DNA from 4 places in the Pseudomonas sp. GW823-FHT02C02 genome. Region 4 is predicted to be linked to each of the others. Evidence: predicted binding sites of a transcription regulator. Region 4 holds the regulator's gene; each other region holds the start of a gene.

Region 1 (4,233 bases), on a different contig from region 4:
CACGCCGTCATGAAAGCCTTCAACCTTGAATGGTTCTCCGGCCAGCAGAAAACGTTCTCCGTCACGCGGGATCATTTCATCCAGGGCGATCGAATTGCTGTCGCGATCAACGTTCACCAGATAGCTCTGGAAGCGTTGGGTGCGCTCATGGAACGTGATGATCAGCGGATCATGGCTTTCTTGCAGCTGCCGCAGGTTACCGGCGATTTCCATCGGCGTGGATAGCACCTTGGGTGGCTGCGGAGCATCGTCCGCGTTTAAGGCATTGAACACGGTTCATCATTCTCCAGGCAAAATTTGACTGCGACTTGCCAGCATACTGCCAGCATGTGAGGCGTCTTGATAGAGCGTGCTCATCAACAGGCTCAAGCCTGACTAAGCGGGCGCGGCTTTGCGAGCTTGGAGGTTGATCCGCGGGCATCGTAAAGCGCTGGCGGTTCGCCGCCGGTGAGGATTTTCAGCTGATTGGCCGTGGCGGCCTGCTGGACCAGGATCGACTGGCCATTATTGACGTTGGCTGCCTGGCATTGAGCCAGTAGATCGGTCAGTTTCTCGCTCTGTTCCAGCAATTGATCGCCGATGCTCGACTGGCTGGCAAGTTGCTCCAGGCCACTGCGATCGGCCGGCAGATTGAGGCTGACGAGGATTTCACTGCGCTTGCGGCCATGCTGTTCAAGCAGAATGATCATTGCCTGCTTCTGCGCCAGAATATCTTCGAGCAGCGGCATGTCGCGACCGTGCAAGGCGAGGGACTCGGTTTGCAGTAACTCCAGCAAGCGTTGCGCTGGAGCAAAGTCGTCGGTGATCAGTTGCAGTAAATTAGTGTCGTGCATGGCTGGCCTTGGGGTTTAAGCGTCCAAAAGCCTGGCGCAGGCCGTGGCCTAGCGCTGGGCTTCGAAGTTGAGCAGTTTGCTGGCTACACGGTTGCTGTCGACTTTATAGCTGCCATCGGCAATCGCTGCTTTCAACTCGGCCACGCGGGCGTTGTCGACGGCAGGCTGATCGCGCAGCTTGTCAGTGACCTTCTGCAACTGTTGAGCCTCATTGCTGAGGTGTACCGATTCCCCGCTTTTGACGGTACTGGCCTGTTCGGCCGGGGTATTCAGCGGCGCGGATGTGCCGGTTTCGGCGGTTTCCTTCGCGGTGCTGGTACGCGTACTACCGGTAAGTGACGAGGAGCTGTTCAAACGGCTGAAATCGATGACCATGGTAAAAAACCTCTGGGTATTTGGACGCTTGCCATGTTTTCGGCTCTCCCTGCGAAAACTTTAGGCCCATTTATCAATGAGCTTGCATGCGCCAGCGCTTGTCCTGCCTGCGGCACAGTTTAGGGAACAGCCGGGCGGCGCGCCATCTTTCACCAGCAGATTGTTCTACATGGCAACTTCCACCTGGCCCGGCGCGATGACTTGCGCCTTGATGACCCGCTGGGAGTTGAGGTTTTTCACACGAATCTGTTCACGCAGGCCGCCGTTGGACAGGGCTTCGCCCGGCATACGCACACTGAGCGTACCACTGCGGGCGGTGATCACCACTTGGTCGCCCTTGCTGATGACTTCCGCCTGTTCGAGATGGACCAGCGTTAGGACCTGATTGGCGACCGTTGGTCGGGTAAGTTTCTGCCCCACGGCTTGTTCCAGGGAGGTGAAATAACCCTGGTTGATCAGGCTGATGTCTCGCTCGCGCAACATGACATCGCCGGGCTCGATGACCCCGGCGCGTTTGAGCGGCCGGGTGGTGGTGACAACGTCCCGAAACAGGCGGACTTGAGCGGGTACGAAGACTGTCCAGGGGGATGTGCTGTCGCAGCGGACCTTGACCGTGACCCGTCCGATCGGGGTCGCCGGGCTCTCCAGGGTGGCTGTCAATTCCTTGTCGCACATGGGCATGCGCAGTCGCGGATCGAGCTGGTTGACTTCGATTTCGTAGCGTCCTTCCGTTTGACTGGTAGCCAAATAGTCTTCTACGGTGAATTCAAGAAAGCCCTGAGTGACGCCGATAAGCATGTCAGGCAAGGTAACCGCGTCAGCAAGGGCAGGGCTGCCAGCGTTGAACAGGCAGACGGCCGACATTGCGCAAAGCAATTTGCGGGTAATTGATGTCAGGCGTCGGAAAAATGTCGGTTCTGTGTTCATAAGAGTTAAAAAGCAAGCGCCGTGCCGTTTAGCAATAAATGTGCGTCGCAACACACTTAAGCGTTGGTGTAGGAGTCAGTGCATGGCTGGTGTAATGGATTCAGTAAACCAGCGCACGCAACTGGTTGGGCAGAATCGCCTTGAGCTGTTGTTGTTCCGTCTCGACGGCCAGCAGCTGTATGGGATCAACGTGTTCAAGGTTCGGGAAGTGCTGCAATGCCCCAAACTGACCCTGATGCCCAAGTCCAGTCCTGTCGTGTGCGGTGTGGCAAATATCCGGGGGGCGACCATTCCGATTCTTGATCTGGCGATGGCGACCGGCTCCGGCGCACTTAAAGATCAAAGCAATCCCTTCGTGATCATCACGGAGTACAACACCAAGACCCAGGGATTCCTGGTGCGATCGGTGGAGCGCATCGTCAACATGAACTGGGAGGAGATTCATCCGCCGCCCAAGGGCACGGGACGCGATCATTACCTGACGGCTGTGACTCGGGTCGACAATCAGTTAGTCGAAATCATCGACGTCGAGAAAGTGCTGGCGGAAGTGGCGCCGACACCGGAAGCGATTTCGGTCGGCGTGGTGGATGTCGAAACCCAGCACAAGGCGCTGTCCTTGCGGGTATTGACGGTCGATGACTCGTCGGTGGCGCGCAAGCAGGTGACCCGTTGCCTGCAAACGGTCGGCGTTGAAGTGGTGGCATTGAACGACGGCAGGCAAGCGCTGGATTACTTGCGCAAGCTGGTCGATGAGGGCAAGAAGCCGGAAGAAGAGTTCCTGATGATGATTTCCGACATCGAGATGCCGGAAATGGACGGGTACACCCTGACGGCCGAGATCCGCAACGACCCGCGCATGCAAAAGCTACATATCATCCTGCATACTTCGTTGTCGGGTGTATTCAATCAGGCAATGGTCAAGAAGGTCGGCGCGGACGACTTCCTGGCAAAATTCCGTCCTGATGACCTGGCATCCCGGGTAGTCGACCGGATCAAAGCAGCAGATATCAGCTAGGGGCCTTCTGCCCCTGGCGGTTAACACGATTTAAGAGGCGGCATCTTTGTCTACGGGTAATTTGGATTTCGAACAGTTCCGGGTATTCCTGGAAAAAGCCTGTGGCATTTTGCTCGGTGAAAACAAGCAGTACCTGGTCTCGAGCCGTCTCAACAAGCTGATGGAGCAGCAAGGCATCAAATCCCTGGGTGAGCTGGTTCAGCGCATCCAGACCCAGCCGCGCAGCGGTTTGCGCGAGATGGTGGTGGATGCCATGACCACCAACGAAACCTTGTGGTTTCGTGACACCTATCCGTTTGAAGTCTTGAAGAACAAGGTGTTGCCCGAAGCGATCAAGGCGGCCCCCGGCCAGCGCTTGCGGATCTGGTCGGCGGCGTGCTCGTCGGGTCAGGAACCGTATTCGCTGTCGATGTCGATCGATGAGTTCGAGCGCGTCAACATGGGCCAGTTGAAGATGGGCGCGCAAATCGTCGCGACCGACTTGTCCGGCACCATGCTGACCAACTGCAAGACCGGCGAGTACGACAGCCTGGCCATCGGCCGTGGTCTGTCGCCCGAGCGTCTTCAGCGTTACTTCGACCCCAAAGGGCCGGGGCGCTGGGCGATCAAGGCGCCGATCAAGAGTCGCGTGGAGTTTCGCTCGTTCAACCTGCTGGACAGCTACGCGGCCCTGGGCAAGTTCGACATTGTGTTCTGCCGCAACGTGCTGATCTACTTCTCCGCCGAGGTGAAGAAAGACATCTTGTTGCGTATTCACAGCACGCTCAAGCCGGGCGGTTATCTGTTCCTCGGCGCCTCCGAAGCGCTGAACGGTTTGCCGGATCATTACCAGATGGTCCAGTGCAGCCCGGGGATCATTTACCAGGCGAAGTGATTCGTTGGCCGCATCAAAAAACGGGAGTCCTCAGGGGCTCCCGTTTTTTTTTGCCCGATGATTGCCCTGACATCACCACGATCCCCTGTGGGAGCGAGCCTGCTCGCGATAGCGGTGTAACAGAAACATGGATGTTGGCTGACACGACGCCATCGCGAGCAGGCTCGCTCCCACAGGGGAGGGTGGTGTTCTTTAGAGGGTGATAAGCG
Region 2 (4,233 bases), on a different contig from region 4:
GGCTTACCTGACCGAGAACGCTGCTGCGCTGTAAGGCACGTTCGAGGCATAAAAAAACCGGCCACTGAGGCCGGTTTTTTTATGGTCGGGAGAAATTCAGCGACCGGGATCAGTCGTTGAAGTCTTCCCAGCCGCCCATTTGTTTCCAGCGATTGACGATGCCGCAGAACAGCTCGGCCGTCTTCTCGGTGTCGTAGCGCGCCGAGTGAGCCTCACGACCGTCGAAGTCGATGTCCGCCGCCTGGCAAGCCTTGGCCAGTACGGTTTGACCGTAAGCCAGGCCAGCGAGGGTCGCGGTATCGAAACTGGAGAATGGGTGAAACGGGTTACGTTTCATGTCCAGGCGTGCGACAGCGGCGTTGAGGAAACCCAGGTCAAAGCTGCTGTTGTGCCCAACCAGAATTGCCCGTTTGCAGCCGTTGGCTTTCAGGGCCTTGCGGATACCACGGAAGATATCGGTCAGGGCCGTTTCTTCGCTCACCGCCATACGCAGCGGGTGATCGAGTTTGATCCCGGTGAATTCCAGCGCCGCGGCTTCAATGTTCGCGCCTTCAAAAGGTTCGACGCGGAAGAAATAGGTGTGATCGGGATACACAAAGCCTTTTTCATCCATGGCGATCGTGGTCGCGGCGATTTCCAGCAGGGCGTCAGTGGCAGAGTTGAAACCACCGGTTTCAACGTCGACAACAACTGGCAGGTATCCACGGAAGCGCTCAGCCATGGGGTGGCGCGAACCACCTCCGCCGCCTTGACCGTCCTGTTCGTCGTCGAAATGGTCTTCACTCACGCGTGTTCCTCCAGCAGGCGCCAGCGCAGTTTTTCACCGGCGCGCAGCGGGATTACGGTCAGCTCGCCAAATGGCAGGCTGGTTGGGGCGGTCCACTCATCGCGGACCAGGGTGATGCGATCGGTGTTCACCGGCAGGCCATAGAAGCGCGGGCCGTTGAGGCTGGCGAAGGCTTCAAGCTTGTCCAGCGCGTTGCGTTGTTCAAAGGCTTCGGCGTACATCTCGATCGCCGCATAAGCGGTGTAGCAACCGGCACAGCCGCAGGCCGCTTCTTTGGCGTGCTGGGCGTGAGGCGCCGAGTCGGTGCCGAGGAAGAACTTGTTGCTGCCGCTGGTGGCGGCGTCGAGCAGGGCTTCCTGGTGGGTGTTGCGCTTGAGGATCGGCAGGCAATAGAAGTGCGGCCGAATCCCGCCCACCAGCATGTGATTGCGGTTGTACAGCAGGTGATGCACGGTGATGGTCGCGCCAACGTTGGCCGAAGCCTCGTTGACGAACTGCACGGCGTCCGCGGTGGTGATGTGTTCAAACACCACTTTGAGCGTCGGGAAACGCTCGACCACACGACGCATATGCTCATCGATGAAGATTTTTTCGCGGTCGAACACATCGACATCGCCGCGGGTGACTTCACCGTGAATCAGCAAGGGCATCCCGACGTCGGCCATGGCCTCAAGTGCAGGGAAGATCTTGTCGATACTGGTGACACCCGAGTCCGAGTTGGTGGTCGCGCCGGCCGGGTACAGCTTGGCGGCGTAAACGAAACCGCTGGCCTTGGCCTCGCGAATTTCGTCGGGCTGGGTGCGGTCGGTCAGGTACAGCACCATCAACGGTTCGAAACGACTGCCGGCCGGACGTGCAGCGAGAATCCGCTGGCGATAGCCGTCGGCTTCAGCGGCGTTACGCACCGGAGGTACCAGGTTGGGCATGATGATGGCGCGACCAAAGGTGCGCGCGACATCCGCAACGGTATTGGTCAACACAGCACCATCGCGAAGATGAATATGCCAGTCGTCGGGACGCAGCAGGGTCAGGCGGTCGGACATGAGGGGATTCCAGGCGGGTCAAACTCTGGGGAATGCTACCGGAAAAGACTCTCTCAGGCACTCGCTATCAAGTTTTGCAGGAAGCTTCCGATATCCAACAGGTATGCCGTAAATATGTGTGTCGGTCTTTTTGTTGTAGAAGCCAGTGGAGCCTCCCGTGCGCCAGCGTTATTTAGCCTTGCTCAGTGTGTTTGCCAGCCTCCCTGCGATGGCGCTCACTTTCCAGACACGTCTGGAGAGCATCGAGTGGACGGTCGAAGGTGACAAGTTCGAATGCCGCCTGACTCAACCGATTACCGATTTCGGTTCGGGTGAATTCGTGCGCCGCGCCGGCGAGCAGGCGACGTTTCGTCTGAAAGCCTACAACGCGATGATCGGTGGCGGTTCAGCAACCCTGCTGGCGGCCGCTGCGCCGTGGCAACCGGGACGTGGCGACATCAATCTGGGATCGGTGAGAATCGGCAGCGGCAACGTGTTGTTCAACAGTTCGCAAGTTCAGGCCGGGCGCCTGATCAGCGGGTTGATGGATGGCCGCAGTCCGGTCATCCGGCATTCCTCTGGTGATGGCCGCGTCTCTGAAGTGCGCCTGTTGCCGGTCAAGTTCAGCAAGGCCTTCAACGACTACCAGGGTTGCGTGGCGAAACTGCTGCCGAAGAATTTCGAGCAGGTCAAACAGTCCGAGATCGGTTTCCCGGGTGAAGGCGTTGATCTTGATTCGCAAGCCAAGGCGCAGTTGCAGGTGATGCTGGAGTTCATGAAAGCGGATCCGACGGTCAATCACATCGAACTCGACGGGCACTCCGACAACAGCGGCAATCGCCTGACCAACCGCGAGCTGTCACGCCGCCGGGCGTTGGCGGTGATGGACTATTTCAAGGCCAATGGCATCCAGGAATCGCAGATCACCCTGCGTTTCCACGGTGAGCGCTACCCTGTGGCGCCGAACACCAGCGCCGCCAACCGCGCGAAGAATCGCCGGGTCGCGGTGCGCCTGGAGCGGGTGGCACCGACCGAGAAAGTCGCGCCTCAAACCACGACGCCGGGAAGCTCTTCGGCGACATCCTGAGTTTGCTGAATTCGTCGCTCGCTCGACAGAATCTGTCGCTTCGTCGTCATAAGCTGTCGCGCCTCTGTAAATTATTCCGTATGACCGGTAGACTTCACGGCTTTCCGTAGAACCCCGTGGAGTGATGGCATGGCGGACGTAAACAAGGTCGTTCTGGCGTATTCCGGCGGCCTGGACACTTCGGTGATCCTCAAGTGGCTGCAGGATACTTATAACTGTGAAGTGGTGACCTTTACCGCTGACCTGGGTCAGGGCGAAGAGGTTGAACCTGCACGCGCCAAGGCTCAGGCCATGGGCGTGAAAGAGATCTACATCGACGATCTGCGCGAAGAATTCGTGCGCGATTTCGTTTTCCCGATGTTCCGCGCCAACACCGTTTACGAAGGCGAGTACCTGCTGGGTACTTCCATCGCTCGCCCGTTGATCGCCAAACGCCTGATCGAAATCGCCAACGAAACCGGCGCTGACGCCATTTCCCACGGCGCCACCGGCAAGGGTAACGACCAGGTTCGTTTCGAACTGGGCGCCTACGCACTGAAGCCAGGCGTGAAAGTGATCGCCCCTTGGCGCGAATGGGACCTGCTCTCGCGTGAAAAGCTGATGGATTATGCTGAAAAGCACAATATCCCGATCGAGCGTCACGGCAAGAAAAAGTCCCCGTACTCGATGGATGCCAACCTGCTGCACATTTCCTATGAAGGCGGCGTGCTGGAAGACACCTGGACCGAGCACGAAGAAGACATGTGGAAATGGACCGTCTCCCCGGAGAAGGCTCCAGACAAGGCGCAGTACCTGGAACTGACCTACCGCAACGGCGACATCGTGGCACTGGACGGCGTCGAAATGACCCCGGCCACCGTGCTGGCGACCCTGAACCGTATCGGTGGCGAACACGGTATCGGCCGTCTCGACATCGTCGAGAACCGTTACGTGGGCATGAAGTCCCGTGGTTGCTACGAAACTCCTGGCGGCACCATCATGCTGCGCGCTCACCGTGCGATCGAATCGATCACTCTGGACCGCGAAGTGGCTCACCTCAAAGACGAGCTGATGCCTAAATACGCCAGCCTGATCTACACCGGTTACTGGTGGAGCCCTGAGCGTCTGATGCTGCAGCAGATGATCGATGCGTCCCAGGCACACGTGAACGGCGTTGTGCGCCTGAAGCTGTACAAGGGCAATGTGATCGTCACCGGTCGCAAGTCCGACGAATCGTTGTTCGATGCCAACATCGCGACCTTCGAAGAAGACGGCGGCGCCTATAACCAGGCCGACGCGGCGGGCTTCATCAAGCTCAACGCCTTGCGCATGCGCATTGCTGCGAACAAAGGCCGGAA
Region 3 (4,233 bases), on a different contig from region 4:
CAGCCAGTTGTTGTCGACCCTGAGCCGGCTGATCGCCGAGCGCGGCGTCGAGGCGCAATGGCTGGAATTCGAACTGACCGAAACTGCGGTCATGCGCCGCAGCGACCTGGTGAAACAGACCATGGACGCCCTCGGGCGCCTGGGCGTGCGCTTCTCGCTGGATGATTTCGGCACCGGGTTCTCGTCCTTCGTGCACCTCAACAGCCTGCCGATTGCCTTGCTCAAGGTCGACAAGAGCTTTGTCGGCGGCATGGAAGAGCGGGAAGAGAATCGCAAACTGGTCCACGCGATGATCAACCTGGCGCACAACCTCAACCTTGAAGTGGTGGCCGAAGGCGTGGAGACGGCGGAGCAGCTGGAGTTGTTGCGCGGGTTTGGTTGCGATCAGGTGCAGGGGTATCTGATCAGCAAGCCGCTGCCGTTGGCGGAGTTGGTTGAGTATCTGACGTTTGGCAGCAGCCAGCAGCCTGCCCTCGAAATCGTGAGCTAACCCCGAACCTGTAGGAGCGAGGCTTGCCCGCGAAGGCGTCGTGTCAGTTAACAAAGATGTCGACTGATGTGACGCCTTCGCGGGCAAGCCTCGCTCCTACAGGGGATCTCAGTCTGTCTGAGGGACTTCGAAACGCTGTACTGACGGCTCGCGCCGAATCATCCCTTTCATCTTCCACTCAAACGCCAGCGTCAGGCTCACCGCCGCGCACGCCAGGCCCAGCGCCAATCCCCACCAGACGCCTGTCGGCCCCCAGTTCAAGTTGAACGCCATCCACCACGCCGCCGGCGCACCGATCAGCCAATAGCAACCCAGTCCGACCAAGAACGTGGTCTTGGCATCCTTGAGCCCGCGGATGCAGCCCATGGCGATGGTTTGGGTGCCGTCGAACAGCTCGAACCATGCCGCCACCGCCAGCAGGCTCACAGCCAGGTTGAAGACGTCTCGAAAGGCCGGGTCGTTGTGGTCCAGGAACAAGCCGATCAACTGATTCGGCAGGAACCAGAAAACCATGGCAAAACCCAGCATCGCCGCCGCGCCAAAGGCGATCCCCACCCGTCCGGCCAGCCGCGCGTCCAGTAACTGCCCGGCACCGTAGTGCTGGCCGATGCGCATGGTGATCGCGTAAGAAAGCCCCGCCGGAATCATGAACGCCACCGAAACAATCTGCAGGGCGATCTGGTGCGCCGCCAGTTGCGTACTGCCCATGGTGCCCATGCACAGCGCAGCGAATGCAAACAACCCGACTTCCACTGCGTAGGTGCCGCCGATGGGCAGGCCGAGACGCCACAGCTCTTTCAGGTACTGGCGGTTAGGCCGCGACAGACCCTGGCGCAGCGGATACGCGTCGTAAGCCGGATGCCGACGGATGTGCAGCGCCAGCGCCACGGCCATCAGGTTGGCGACGATCGCCGTGACCAGCCCGATGCCCACCAGGCCCATTTTCGGCAAACCGAACATCCCGGTGATCAACGCGTAGTTGAGCAGGAAGTTGGCCACGGTGCCGCCGAGGCTGATGACCATCACCGGGGTCGCCCGGCCGATGGCGCTGGTGAAACCGCGCAGGGCCATGAAGCTCAGGTAGCCGGGCAGGGCGAACGGCAGGATCAGCAGGAACTGCCCGGCAGCCTGGACGTTGGTTTCGGTCTGGCCAAACAGCAGCAGCACCGGTTTCAGATTCCACAGCAGCAGGCCGGCCACCAGCGCCATCAACCACGCCAGCCACAAGCCGGCCTGGGTCAGGCGCGCGGCACCGACGATATCGCCTGCGCCCTGACGGATCGCCACCAGGGTGCCGACCGCTGCGATCACGCCGATGCAGAAGATCGACACGAACGAATACGTTGCCGCGCCCAGGCCGCCACCGGCCAGCGCTTCGGGACTCAGGCGCGCCATCATTAAGGTGTCGGTGAGGACCATCAGCATGTGCGCCAACTGCGAGGCAATCAACGGCCCCGCCAGCCGCAGGATGGCCCGGAGTTCGGTACGTGCTGGATGCTGCATGGTCATCACGCCTCGGTTATCGGAGTAAACAGGAGAGAGCCGATTCTCGGCGCTCTGCGGGGTTTTCACAAAGGGATAAAAAGGATGGGTGGCATGAGTCAGACTCATGCAGGCAAGTTTCTGCTAACGTGGCGCAACCGCGCTATAGGAGCTTTCCCAATGTCCCGTCGTCTTCCTCCCTTGTATGCCCTGCGCGCATTCGAAGCGGCGGCGCGGCATAGCTCGTTTACCCGCGCCGCTGAAGAATTGTCGATCACCCAAAGTGCGGTCAGTCGACACATTCGTACCCTCGAAGATCATTTCGCCTGCCGGCTGTTTCACCGCAGCGGGCGCAACCTGCAACTGACCGAGTCGGCGCGGTTGATCCTGCCTGGCATCCGTGAAGGTTTCACCGCGCTCGAACGCGCCTGCAATACCTTGCGCGCCGAAGACGACATCTTGCGCATGAAAGCCCCGTCGACGTTGACCATGCGTTGGCTGCTGGCGCGCCTGAGTCGCTTCCGGCACCTGCAACCGGGCAACGAAGTGCAATTGACCAGTGCCTGGATGGACATCGACACCGTGGACTTCAACCACGAACCCTTCGACTGCGCCGTCATCCTCAGTAACGGGCGTTTCCCTCCGGACTGGGAGGCGACGTTGCTGTTCCCGGAAGAACTGATCCCGGTCGGCGCGCCGAACCTGCTGAAGGACCAGCCGTGGGACGTCGCACGCCTGGCCAGCGCAGAGCTGCTGCACCCAACGCCAGATCGTCGCGACTGGCGCAGTTGGCTGGAGCGCATGGGGCTGTCGGATCAGGTCTCGCTCAAGGGCGGGCAAGTTTTCGACACGCTGGAGTTGGGCATGATCGCGGCGGCCCGAGGCTATGGCGTGTCCATGGGGGATTTGCTGATGGTGGCGGAAGATGTCGCGCAGGGTCGTCTGAGTTTGCCGTGGCCGACGGCTGTCGCCAGCGGTGAGCATTATTACCTAGTCTGGCCGAAAACCCGTCCGGGAGGTGAACGTTTGCGCCGTCTCAGCGACTTTCTGCAAGGGGAGGTCCGGGCCATGGATTTACCGGATGTCGAGCGCTTGAGCTGAATCGATGAAGCCCCAGCAATAGAGGCCTTGAGCCATATCCCGGCTATTTACTCAAGTATTCAGGTTTGCCGCCGAAAATCTGCAGGTGGGACCTTCGTGCAGGTCCCCTGTAATTCCTCTAATTAGAATTTTGCTGAGTGTGCATCGTGATCAGGATGATCCGGTCACTTGGCCAGGAGCTGTCATGTCTCAACCTCGTGCTCGGATCGCCTCACAGCTTGGTCTTGCGCTTGCCGTGATACTGGCGATCGTCATCACTGGCAGTACCGTGTTCGCCCTGCGTTCGCTGGACTCCGCCAACCTCGCCACCCGCGAAGAGCACCTGGCCAGTGAAGCCCGGTTGCTGGCCGACCAGTTGAGTACCTTTCACGGCACGTTGCGTGAAAGCACTCAGCGTCTGGCCGGTCTGTTCGAGAAGCGCTTCAGCGCCGGCCTGAGCGTGCATCCGGACGAACCGGTGGCCGTGGCGGGTACGCAGACCCCGGGCCTGCACCTGGGCAGCGAAGTGTTGAACAACAACTTCAAGGAAGTCGACGAGTTCAAGCAGATGACCGCGGGCGTTGCGACGGTGTTTGTGCGCAGCGGTGATGAGTTCATTCGGGTCAGCACAAACGTCAGCAAACAGGACGGCACCCGCGCCATCGGCACGTTGCTCGATCATGCCAACCCGGCTTACGCGCGGTTGATGGCGGGGCAGAATTACGTGGGTCGCGCCTTGTTGTTCGAACGTTTCTACATGTCGCAGTACACCCCCGTACGCGACAGCAGCGGCAAGATCATTGCCGTGTTGTACGTAGGATTCGATTACACCGACGCACAGAACGCACAGTTTGAGAACCTCAAACGCTTCCGCATCGGCCAGACCGGCTCGCTGGCGCTGCTCGATGAGCAGAAGAAGTGGTTGGTGCCGATTGCGGGTGTGCAAGCGCTGGATCAAGCAGTCCCGGCCATCGTCGATCTGGCGAAAACCCCGGGCAAGGGTGATTTCTGGAGCGACAAGTCCGAAGACTTCTACAGCGTGGCCGTGCCGTTTGAAGGCGGCCCATGGTCGGTGGTGGCAAGCATGCCGAAAGCCGAAATCAGCGCCGTGACCTGGAGCGTCGGCATTCAACTGGCGATCGGCAGTCTGCTGGCGACGTTGATCGCCGTCGGCTCGGCGG
Region 4 (4,233 bases):
TCAAGTCAAAAAATTATCTGGTTCTGGCAACCACCAGCCAGAAACAGGTTCTAACGGCCGCTTATCACAGTTACAAGCGCTGCGGGCTCGCTGGCTGCATCCTGACTAAACTGGATGAAACGGCAAGTCTGGGCGAGGTGTTGAGCCTGGCGATCAGTCATGAATTGCCGGTGGCTTACCTGACCGATGGCCCGCGTATTCCGGATGATTTGCATCTGCCGCGTCGTCATCAGTTGGTCAGTCGTGCCGTCAGCGTGCAAATGCAAGAAGAACCCAGCGAAGAAGCCATGGCTGACATGTTCGCTGATATTTACCACAGCCCGACCAAGCAGGTTGGCTGAGGTGCTAATGAACCGTTTTTGTACCTACATCGATGGTCTGCCATGCATTGTTCAGTTATTGAGCGCGCAGCCAGTAATGTGGCCTCCGTCTATGCAAGACAAGGTAAAGAAATAACATGGGCAGCATGCATCCCGTACAGGTGATCGCGGTGACCGGCGGCAAAGGTGGCGTCGGGAAGACTAACGTGTCAGTGAACTTGTCCCTGGCTCTAGCTGAGCTCGGCCGGCGCGTCATGCTGCTGGACGCCGATCTGGGGCTGGCGAACGTCGACGTCCTCTTGGGGCTGACACCCAAACGTACCCTGGCCGACGTGATCGAAGGCCGCTGTGAGCTGCGCGACGTTCTGTTGCAGGGCCCTGGCGGTATTCGCATTGTCCCGGCCGCGTCCGGCACACAGAGCATGGTTCATCTGAGCCCGGCTCAACACGCCGGTCTGATCCAGGCCTTCAGCGATATCGGCGACAACCTCGATGTCTTGGTGATCGACACCGCTGCAGGTATTGGTGACTCGGTAGTCAGTTTCGTCCGCGCAGCGCAAGAGGTCTTGCTGGTGGTGTGCGACGAGCCGACCTCGATCACCGACGCCTACGCGCTGATCAAACTGCTGAACCGCGATTACGGCATGAACCGCTTCCGCGTCCTGGCCAACATGGCCCAGAGCCCGCAGGAAGGTCGCAACCTGTTCGCCAAGTTGACCAAGGTCACGGACCGCTTCCTTGACGTCGCCTTACAATACGTCGGCGCGGTGCCTTACGACGAAAGCGTGCGCAAGGCCGTGCAGAAACAGCGTGCCGTCTACGAAGCCTTCCCGCGTTCCAAGTGCGCCCTGGCGTTCAAGGCCATCGCGCAGAAGGTCGACACCTGGCCGCTGCCTGCCAACCCGCGTGGGCACCTGGAGTTTTTCGTCGAGCGCCTCGTGCAACAGACCGCAGGACCCGTCCTATGACAGCCAGTGGCTACAACCTCTACAAGAAGTCGGCACGTGACGCGCAGTACGAGCTGATCGAGCGTTACGCGCCACTGGTCAAACGCATTGCTTACCACTTGCTGGCGCGTCTGCCGGCCAGTGTTCAGGTTGAAGACCTGATCCAGGCCGGGATGATCGGCCTGCTGGAAGTATCGACCAAATATGACGCCAGCAAAGGCGCGAGTTTCGAGACGTACGCGGGCATTCGAATCCGCGGCGCGATGCTCGATGAAGTGCGCAAGGGTGACTGGGCGCCACGCTCGGTTCACCGCAATACCCGCATGGTCAGTGACGCAATTCGCTCGATTGAAGCTAAAACCGGTCGTGACGCTAAAGATCATGAAGTTGCGGCCGAACTCCAATTGAGTCTCGACGATTATTACGGGATTTTGAACGACACCCTGGGCAGCCGGTTATTCAGTTTCGACGATCTGTTGCAGGACGGCGAACACGAAGGGCTGCACGAGGATGGCGCGAGTGCACATCTGGAGCCGTCACGCGATCTGGAAGATGAACGCTTCCAGGCCGCGCTGGCGGACGCGATTGCCAATTTGCCGGAGCGTGAGCGACTGGTGTTGGCGCTGTACTACGACGAAGAGCTGAACCTCAAGGAAATCGGTGAGGTCCTGGGGGTCAGCGAATCGCGGGTCAGCCAGTTACATAGCCAGTGCGCGGCCCGTTTGCGGGGGCGTTTGGGGGAGTGGCGAGCGCGCTGAAGGCAGTGTGGGGACACTGCGAACGAGGCCGGTGGGGTGTTGAGCTGCACCGGTCGCGATCTGTTGTGCTCCAGACAGTCATCGAGTGCATTGCCGGATTGATTGAAATGGCGCGTCCAGGTGCTGGGCGCGTTTAAGACTGCTTGGAGGTCGAATTGGACAAGAACATGAAAATCCTCATCGTTGATGACTTCTCAACGATGCGGCGGATCATAAAAAACCTGTTGCGTGACCTTGGGTTCACCAACACGGTCGAGGCCGACGATGGCACTACTGCCATTCCGGTTCTCAACAGCGGGAGCATCGACTTTCTGGTAACGGACTGGAACATGCCTGGCATGACCGGTATCGATCTGCTGCGTCACGTGCGCGCCGATGAAAAGCTCAAGCACCTGCCGGTGCTGATGGTGACCGCCGAAGCCAAGCGCGAGCAGATTATCGAAGCAGCCCAGGCCGGTGTTAACGGCTATGTGGTCAAACCCTTTACGGCCCAGGCGTTGAAAGAAAAAATCGAGAAGATTTTCGAACGCATCGGTTGATCCACTGCGCCACGGGGGAGCTATGGAGCATAACGAATCTTCACTGGGCGATTTTGAATCGACCCTGAAAAAACACGCGGTCGAACTGGTCGAAAGCCTTGAAAAGGGCAGGTTCGGCGACGCTGTGCAACTGATCCATGAGCTCAATCAGACCCGTGACCGCGGCCTGTACCAGGAAGTGGGCAAGCTCACTCGCGAGCTGCATAGCGCGATCGTCAATTTCCAGATTGACCCGAACATGCCGCAAGCCGAGGAAGTGTCGCAGATCACGGACGCCACCGAGCGACTGGGGTATGTGGTCAAGCTGACCGAGGCTGCGGCCAACCGCACCATGGACCTGGTGGAAAACGCCACGCCGCTGGTCAATGGCCTGAGCGCTGAAGCTCAGGCATTGAGCACCGACTGGGGGCGCTTCATGCGTCGCGAAGTCGGGGCTGAAGAGTTTCGCGAACTGGCCCGGCGAGTCGACGGTTTCCTGACACGCAGCAGCGAAGACAATCGCACGGTGTCGAGCAACCTCAACGACATATTGCTGGCCCAGGATTACCAGGACCTCACCGGTCAAGTGATCAAACGCGTGACCCAATTGGTCACCGAAGTTGAAAGCAACCTGCTCAAGCTTGTGCTCATGGCCAGTCAGGTAGACCGCTTTGCGGGTATCGAACATGACCGTGAAGCGATGCTCGCTGAAAAAGATCCGCAAAAACATCTCTCTCAGGGTGAAGGTCCGCAGATTCATGCCGATAAAAGAGAAGACGTTGTGTCCGGTCAGGACGATGTGGACGATTTGTTATCCAGCCTAGGATTTTAGAGTTTTAGCATTTTAGGTTTTTTAGGTTTTTAGACCTCAGGAGCACCCCCTTAATGAGCTTCGGCGCCGATGAAGAGATCCTTCAGGATTTCCTGGTTGAGGCCGGCGAGATTCTAGAGCAACTGTCCGAACAGCTGGTCGAGCTTGAAAGCCGACCGGATGATGCGGACTTGCTCAATGCAATTTTTCGCGGTTTTCACACTGTAAAAGGGGGCGCCGGCTTCCTCCAGCTCAACGAGCTGGTGGAGTGCTGTCACATCGCCGAGAACGTGTTCGACATCCTGCGCAAGGGTGAACGTCGCGTCGACTCGGAACTGATGGACGTGGTTCTCGAAGCGCTGGATGCGGTGAACAGCATGTTCACCGAGGTCCGCGAACGCAGCCCGATTACGGCTGCCACGCCTAAATTGCTCGCGGCACTGGCCCGTCTGGCCGAGCCGCAAACGGCTGATGAATCTGCACCGGTTGCTGAAGTGGTTGAAGCACCTGCTGCTGAAGAATCGGGCGACATCACTGATAACGAATTCGAGCAATTGCTGGACTCGCTGAACGCCGTCAAGGCTCAAGCCGAAGCGCCGGCGGTTGCTCCAGTAGCGGCTGCCGATTCGGCGGCCGGCGACGAAATCACCGATGCCGAGTTCGAGTCGTTGCTCGATCAACTGCATGGCAAAGGCCAGTTCGCCGTCGACGCGGTGGCACCGTCCACTGCACCGGCTGCTCCGAAAGCGGCCGGCGACAGCTCTGATATTACCGACGACGAATTCGAAGCACTGCTCGACCAGTTGCACGGCAAGGGCAACTTTGCGGTGGACGCGCTGGAGTCGGCCATTGCCGCCGTACCCGCCTCGGCTGCGCCAA

The links. Region 4 encodes FliA, which starts transcription of late flagellar genes. Its sites were predicted from a motif close to CTAAAGTTTNNNNNNNNNNNGCCGNTAA; they were not measured.
Region 1: the regulator FliA is predicted to act here: its motif matches at 1,245-1,272, upstream of flgM (flagellar biosynthesis anti-sigma factor FlgM).
Region 2: the regulator FliA is predicted to act here: its motif matches at 1,897-1,924, upstream of AC1ROI_RS28110 (flagellar protein MotY).
Region 3: the regulator FliA is predicted to act here: its motif matches at 3,124-3,151, upstream of AC1ROI_RS06270 (methyl-accepting chemotaxis protein).

What each region holds. Positions count from the first base shown of each region.
Region 1 covers NZ_JBXAJV010000027.1:38,946-43,178, reverse strand. The annotation lists gene AC1ROI_RS32050 (flagellar brake protein) at 1-273, opposite strand, end outside; gene AC1ROI_RS32045 (flagella synthesis protein FlgN) at 366-833, opposite strand; gene flgM (flagellar biosynthesis anti-sigma factor FlgM) at 882-1,208, opposite strand; gene flgA (flagellar basal body P-ring formation chaperone FlgA) at 1,374-2,135, opposite strand; gene AC1ROI_RS32030 (chemotaxis protein CheV) at 2,218-3,150, shown strand; gene cheR (protein-glutamate O-methyltransferase CheR) at 3,197-4,024, shown strand.
Region 2 covers NZ_JBXAJV010000020.1:32,587-36,819, reverse strand. The annotation lists gene AC1ROI_RS28125 (peroxiredoxin) at 1-34, shown strand, start outside; gene rnt (ribonuclease T) at 110-787, opposite strand; gene pyrC (dihydroorotase) at 784-1,830, opposite strand; gene AC1ROI_RS28110 (flagellar protein MotY) at 1,988-2,896, shown strand; gene AC1ROI_RS28105 (argininosuccinate synthase) at 3,026-4,233, shown strand, end outside.
Region 3 covers NZ_JBXAJV010000003.1:186,266-190,498, forward strand. The annotation lists gene AC1ROI_RS06255 (putative bifunctional diguanylate cyclase/phosphodiesterase) at 1-490, shown strand, start outside; gene AC1ROI_RS06260 (NorM family multidrug efflux MATE transporter) at 599-1,993, opposite strand; gene AC1ROI_RS06265 (LysR substrate-binding domain-containing protein) at 2,153-3,073, shown strand; gene AC1ROI_RS06270 (methyl-accepting chemotaxis protein) at 3,258-4,233, shown strand, end outside.
Region 4 covers NZ_JBXAJV010000015.1:109,638-113,870, reverse strand. The annotation lists gene flhF (flagellar biosynthesis GTPase FlhF) at 1-341, shown strand, start outside; gene fleN (flagellar synthesis regulator FleN) at 458-1,288, shown strand; gene fliA (RNA polymerase sigma factor FliA) at 1,285-2,025, shown strand; gene AC1ROI_RS24325 (chemotaxis response regulator CheY) at 2,193-2,564, shown strand; gene AC1ROI_RS24320 (protein phosphatase CheZ) at 2,587-3,375, shown strand; gene AC1ROI_RS24315 (chemotaxis protein CheA) at 3,429-4,233, shown strand, end outside.